One region of the Enterobacter sp. RIT637 genome, then DNA from elsewhere that is predicted to be linked to it. Evidence: predicted binding sites of a transcription regulator. Region 1 holds the regulator's gene; the other holds the start of a gene.
What was found. The regulator Fur, encoded in region 1, represses iron uptake genes when iron is present. The targets are predictions, from matches to a motif close to ATAATAATGAGAACNACTATCAA.
Positions count from the first base shown of each region.

Region 2: the regulator Fur is predicted to act here: its motif matches at 1,788-1,810, upstream of sodA (superoxide dismutase [Mn]).

Region 1 is NZ_JAIHAZ010000003.1:160,276-163,758, reverse strand. It holds gene ybfF (esterase) at 1-8, shown strand, start outside; gene ybfE (LexA regulated protein) at 137-424, shown strand; gene fldA (flavodoxin FldA) at 580-1,110, shown strand; gene fur (ferric iron uptake transcriptional regulator) at 1,402-1,848, shown strand; gene chiQ (ChiQ/YbfN family lipoprotein) at 1,953-2,279, opposite strand; gene chiP (chitoporin ChiP) at 2,330-3,483, opposite strand, start outside.
Region 2 is NZ_JAIHAZ010000016.1:59,198-62,680, forward strand. It holds gene cpxA (envelope stress sensor histidine kinase CpxA) at 1-294, shown strand, start outside; gene yiiM (6-hydroxyaminopurine reductase) at 348-1,022, opposite strand; gene sodA (superoxide dismutase [Mn]) at 1,094-1,714, opposite strand; gene rhaT (L-rhamnose/proton symporter RhaT) at 2,003-3,037, shown strand; gene rhaR (HTH-type transcriptional activator RhaR) at 3,038-3,483, opposite strand, start outside.

The DNA of each region.
Region 1 (3,483 bases):
CAAATTGATTAAAAAGAGAGCGACTGGAAGGTTGTGGGCTTCCAGTCGTTGGCGTGCCGTTTTCGGTGATGTATGATGGCGCGCTTATCGCCCGGGCATTAGCAGGGCGGCGTATTTCCCCCGAAGTCTCAGAATCATGGCCAAAGAACAAACGGACCGTACGACACTAGATCTGTTCGCGAATGAGCGTCGACCGGGACGACCGAAAACGAATCCGCTTTCGCGCGATGAACAGCTGCGTATTAATAAACGCAACCAGCTTAAACGCGATAAAAATCGTGGGCTTAAGCGTGTCGAACTGAAGCTGAACGCCGATGCCGTCGATGCACTAAATGAGCTGGCCGAGGCGCGTAACATCAGCCGCAGCGAACTGATTGAAGAGATGTTAATCACCCAACTTGAGACATTGCGCAGCAAGGCATAAGTCTGAAAATTCCTTTTATTTCCCTTTTCATGTAGCACAGAGTGCAGTCCTGCGCGATAGCTGTTTCCGCAGGGTTGCCTGTTCTGCTATTATTGCCCTTATCCGTGGACAAATTGCGCCACCATACCATTAAGTTTCAAGAGGTTATTTTACTCATGGCAATCATCGGCATTTTCTTCGGCAGTGATACCGGCAATACCGAAAATATCGCAAAAAACATTCAAAAACAGCTCGGTAAAGACGTTGCCGATGTGCACGACATCGCCAAGAGCAGCAAAGAAGATCTCGAAGGTTATGACATCCTGCTGCTGGGTATCCCGACCTGGTACTACGGTGAAGCACAGTGTGACTGGGACGATTTCTTCCCAACCCTGGAAGAAGTTGACTTCAACGGTAAGCTGGTCGCGCTGTTCGGTTGCGGCGATCAGGAAGACTACGCAGAATACTTCTGTGACGCACTGGGCACCATCCGCGACATCATTGAACCACACGGTGCGGTGATTGTCGGCCACTGGCCAACGGCGGGTTACCACTTTGAAGCCTCTAAAGGCCTGGCAGACGACGACCACTTTGTCGGCCTGGCCATCGACGAAGACCGTCAGCCGGAACTGACCGCTGAACGCGTTGAGAAATGGGTTAAGCAGATCCGTGAAGAGCTGAACCTCGACGACATTCTTAACGCCTGATTTCCCGGTGGCGCAACTCAGGTTGCGCCCGTTTACCAGGTAAAACCGATTAAATTAATTGCTACAAACTTTTAACTTTTTCGTTCAGACCTGTACAATATCCCCCTGGTAAAAAGTGGATGCCATCGAACAAGTTTGTTGGTGATACCACGTTTTTATAAGCATACTTTGCTTGAGACTTGCAGTTTTCATTTAGCCATGGCAGTTCTATAATGAGACGCATTATCCCAAGTGCATTTTCTGTCACTTCTTCTTTAGAAGTGAATCGTTTAGCAACAGGACAGATTCCGCATGACTGACAACAATACCGCATTAAAGAAGGCTGGCCTGAAAGTAACGCTTCCTCGGTTAAAAATCCTTGAAGTGCTTCAGGGGCCAGACAATCACCATGTCAGTGCGGAAGACCTCTACAAACGTCTTATCGACATGGGTGAAGAGATTGGGCTGGCAACCGTGTATCGTGTGCTGAACCAGTTCGATGACGCGGGCATTGTTACCCGTCATAACTTCGAGGGCGGTAAATCCGTTTTCGAGCTGACCCAACAGCACCATCACGATCACCTGATCTGCCTCGATTGTGGCAAGGTTATTGAATTTAGCGATGATTCCATCGAATCACGCCAGCGTGAAATCGCCGCTCGTCATGGCATTCGCCTGACCAACCACAGCCTGTACCTGTATGGTCACTGCGCTGAAGGCGATTGCCGTGAAGACGACCACGCGCACGACGCGAAATAATATCGTGTTTATACTCTGAGCCAGCCGTAAGGTTGGCTTTTTTTTTGCCTGTTTTTGGGCAAAAAAAAAGCCCGGTGGCACAGCGCCACCGGGCGTAAAGCAACTTATTTATTGTTACTGCGAATATCGCTCCAGATCTTATCGCAACGCTTCGCCACTTCCTGATCGTTACCGGTTTTACGTGCCTGAATGCAGGCCTGGTAATCCATCACGCGAACATTCTCCTGCGTCGCAAACTGCTCATGCGCTTTCTCTTTCTTCAGCACGTCCAGCACGCTCTGACAGGCTTCGATTTTCTCCGGCGACCCTTCCGCTGTATTGATACAGGCGCTATAGGCCTCCTTCAGGCGGGAATCTTCTTTTGGTGCCTCAGTCTGAGCACACGCCACCAGCCCTGATGCCAGCAACGCGACGATTACGATTTTTTTCATCATGTGCAGTCTCCATACCGGCGGGACAACATTACCCGCCGGTGTGTTCATCAGAAGATAGTGAATGGCGCGATGACCATGAATTTCACGTCACGTTCATCCTGGAAGATGTTGCCGTAACCGCCCGCGTAGCTCGGGATATCGGAGTGGTTGTCATACTGCGTGAAGTGCAGTTTGAACATCGTCCCTTTTGCACGTCCATCCTGCAGGGTGTAGATCGCATCCAGGCTGTAAGAAGACTCTTTCAGACGATAGTTTGGATCGTAGTACGCGTCCGGTGTTGCCATATCCGCAGGTTTTGCGTCCCAGGCGTAAGCGTAAGAGGCACCCACCGCCCAGCCAGGCAGGTTCCAGTTTTTCAGGTCATACATCGCACCGAAGAACACCGCTTTTTCGCCGTCGGCGTTGAAGTCAGAGCGGTTATCCCACCAGATGTCGAGACGACCGTTCGAGGACGCGTAGGTTGGCGTCATACGCTGCAGGAAATAGCCCTGCTGCCCTTCTGCCTTCACCCATGTTCCTTCCAGACGTAAATCAACCTGGCCCACTTTGTAGCCGAAGGTCAGCGCCTGCAGCCATGCAGTGCCGTCATAGATATCGTTAACGGTGCCATTGCTGGCTTTATCGCGCGTGCCGTAGAACTGGTAGCTGGTGCTCAGCGGGCTGCCCACAACATCAAATTTGTAGCTGGCTTTAGCAAAATACTGATCGATATAACCTTCCGCCTGACCAAATGCAGCTTCCAGGACCAGATCGTTTTTGAAGTCGTATTTCGCGCCCAGCGAGTGGAGGTAATCGACTTTGGTTTTCTTATCGTTCTGGTAGAACTTGTCCATCTCAATGTGCCACGGTGCTTTGTACTCGTTGGTCCACATATAGGAGAAGCTCAACGCACCCGCATCGCCGTAGTCAAAGTTAGCCCCGGCTTCCGCGCCCTGGTAGGTACCCGGCATAAAGCTCCAGTGCGGCGCTAACAGCGTTTGGCCGGTTGGCTGAATATAGCCCCCACGTGCCCATACCGGGCCGTATTTGAATTTCGCTGCTGCCTTGTACAGGCTGACACCGCTTTTATCGCCAGACCAGTCTTCTTTATACGCTTTGTTACTGGAGGAGAAGGCGATTTCGTTCGGGTGGCCGCTGTCACCGTTTTCCGCCATTTCAATGGCGGTGAACGCAGCAATATCCAGACCGAACATATCCGCGG
Region 2 (3,483 bases), on a different contig from region 1:
GCCCTGCGCTACTCGCATACGAAAATTGAGGTGGCGTTCTCGGTGGATAAAGACGGGATCACCATCATCGTTGACGATGACGGCCCCGGCGTCAGTCCGGAAGATCGCGAGCAGATTTTCCGTCCGTTCTACCGTACCGACGAAGCGCGCGACCGCGAATCGGGCGGCACGGGGCTGGGGCTGGCGATTGTGGAAACCGCCATGCAGCAGCACCGCGGCTGGGTGAAAGCCGACGACAGCCCGTTGGGGGGGCTGCGGTTAACGCTGTGGCTGCCGTTGTATAAGCGTTCGTAGCTGTTAGTGCCGGGTGGCGGCTTCGCCTTACCCGGCCTACTTTCTACGGAGGACTACTTTCCCCACAATCTCCGCGAATTATCTTCGATCTTGCCGCTTACGCGCCGCTTCTGCATCGTTCTGGTCCAGCTAGTCGATAACCCCGCAGCCGACAGCAGGCGGTGATATTGCTCGTCATCAAACGGCATATGCCACGCAATGGCGCAGGCGTCATACACCGAGACATCGCTCAGGCGCGACGCGAGCGCCAGCGGCGCGTCCGCGGAAACCTGCCCTGCCTGCACCACGCGGTACAGCCAGCCGGTTTTTCCTGCCGTTTGCAGCTGGGCAGACATATCCTGAATACCGAAATGGTAATTTAGCTTGAAGCACGGCGAGCGCGGCTGCGTCACCTGAATCAGGGCGTCGCCCCAGCGGTAAATATCACCGATAAAGACGTTTTTCTCGGTCAGCCCTTCGGTCGAGAGGTTCTCGCCGAACGCGGGGGCAACAAACAGGTCCGCCTGCTCGGGGAATTCGGCTTTCCAGTGCTGGTAGTGTTCGCGAGGATAGTGGCACAGCGCGCGCTCGGGCCCGCCGTGGATTTTCTTTTCAGCCTGCTCGTCACCCGCCAGCCCGAGGTCGGTTAGCGTCAGCTCGCCGTCGACCTGAATTTTAGCGATGGCGCTTGGGCGGCTGCCGTCGTACTCCCTGACCTTGCCTGTAAACACATTCACCGGGTAATGCATTGCTGCCTCCATTACGCAGATACAAAAAAAGCGAGTCATAAGACTCGCTTCTCACAGGCGTCAATGCAACCTTATTTTTTAGCGGCGAAACGCGCTGCTGCTTCGTCCCAGTTCACCACGTCCCAGAAGGCTTTGATGTAGTCCGGGCGACGGTTCTGGAATTTCAGGTAGTAAGCGTGTTCCCACACGTCCAGGCCCAGGATTGGGAAGCCGGATGCGCCAGAAATTGCTTCACCCATCAGCGGGGAGTCCTGGTTAGCAGTAGACACTACCGCCAGTTTGTCGCCTTTCAGAACCAGCCACGCCCAGCCAGAGCCGAAACGGGTTGCAGCGGCTTTTTCGAATTCCGCTTTGAAGTTGTCAACGGAACCGAAGTCGCGCTCGATAGCCGCTTTCAGGTCGCCCTGCAGGGTGGTACCGGTTTTCAGGCCTTTCCAGAACAGGCTGTGGTTAGCGTGGCCGCCCGCGTTGTTACGCAGCACGGTTTTCTTGTCGGCTGGCAGCTGGTCCAGCTTGGTGATCAGCTCTTCAGCAGACAGGTTAGCGAACTCAGGCAGGCTTTCCAGCGCGGCGTTCGCGTTGTTCACATAGGTCTGGTGGTGTTTAGTGTGATGGATTTCCATCGTCTGCTTGTCGAAATGCGGTTCCAGTGCGTCGTAGGCATACGGCAGGGATGGCAGTGTATAACTCATAATCCTCTCCATTATTGTCGGGCGGCACAGCTGTTAATGCCGCGTAAGCAGTTGGTTCATTATAGTTAATTAAATGATATTGAAAATGATTATCAATGCCGTAGTTTTTATATGGTTATTCATTTTTCGATTAATGGCGGAAATGTGAGTCTGCTCACGCGGTTAACGTGCTGATTGCCATCCAGAACAAAAGTGCGGCAACCTTCTGAAGGTTCCCAAACCGCCTAATTTTTACACTCATCAAGTCGGCGGGAAGCCACCGACTATAAAAACGATGAGGATGTAAAAATGAATCATGCGATTACGATGGGTATCTTCTGGCATTTGATAGGCGCGGCCAGTGCTGCCTGTTTCTATGCCCCGTTTAAAAAAGTGAAAGGCTGGTCATGGGAAACCATGTGGTCCGTTGGCGGTACGGTGTCATGGCTGATTCTGCCGTGGACCATTAGCGCCATGCTGCTGCCCGATTTCTGGGGCTACTTCTCCTCCTTCAGCGCCTCTACCCTGCTGCCGGTGTTTCTGTTCGGCGCGATGTGGGGCATCGGCAACATCAACTACGGCCTGACCATGCGCTATCTCGGCATGTCGATGGGCATCGGCATCGCGATTGGCATCACGCTGATCGTCGGCACCCTGATGACGCCGATCCTCAACGGCAACTTCGACGTGCTGATTAACACGCAAGGCGGACGGATGACGCTGCTGGGCGTGCTGGTCGCGGTGGTTGGCGTGGGTATCGTCACCCGCGCGGGCCAGTTGAAAGAGCGCAAGATGGGCATTAAGGCCGAAGACTTTAACCTGAAGAAAGGGCTGCTTCTGGCGGTGATGTGCGGCATCTTCTCGGCGGGCATGTCGTTCGCCATGAACGCCGCCAAACCGATGCACGAAGCGGCTGCCGCGCTGGGCGTCGACCCGCTTTACGCTGCCCTGCCAAGCTACGTGGTGATCATGGGTGGCGGCGCGCTGGTAAACCTCGGCTTCTGCTTCGTTCGTCTGGCAAAAGTGAACAACCTGTCGGTAAAAGCCGATTTCTCGCTGGCAAAACCGCTCATCATCACAAACGTGCTGCTCTCCGCCCTCGGCGGCCTGATGTGGTACCTGCAGTTCTTCTTCTACGCCTGGGGCCACGCCAGCATTCCGGCGCAGTACGACTACATGAGCTGGATGCTGCACATGAGCTTCTACGTGCTGTGCGGCGGGCTGGTTGGGCTGGTGCTGAAGGAGTGGAACAACGCCGGGCGACGTCCGGTGGGCGTCCTGAGCCTGGGCTGCGTGGTGATTATCATTGCCGCCAACATCGTTGGCCTCGGCATGGCGAACTGATTAGGCCGCCTTTCGACTGCGATGACGCCACTGAACCGGCGTCATCCCCACCTCGCGGTTAAACACCACCGAAAAGTAGTTACTGTCCTCAAAGCCGCAGCGCATCGCCACTTCACTCACCATTAGCTCCGTATGCTGCAGCAGATACTGGGCGTGGCAGATGCGCAGCTGGCGCAGGTAGTGGTTCACCGTCATTCCCGTCTGGGTACGGAACTGCTGGCGCAGCGCGCGCTCGCTGCACTGCTCCTGCTCGCAGAATTTCTCCAGCACGAAGCTTCTGTTCAGGCTGCCCGCAAGCGTGGTGATGAGCTTATCCAGCAGCGCTTCCTGCGTGGTGGCGGAAGGGTTATCGGTGGCGTAACGGTAGCGCTTCAGCGTCATCACCAGCTGGGCGAAAAGCAGCTCCGCCATCTGGTTAGCGACCGGGTCGCTCTTCTGGCTCTCCT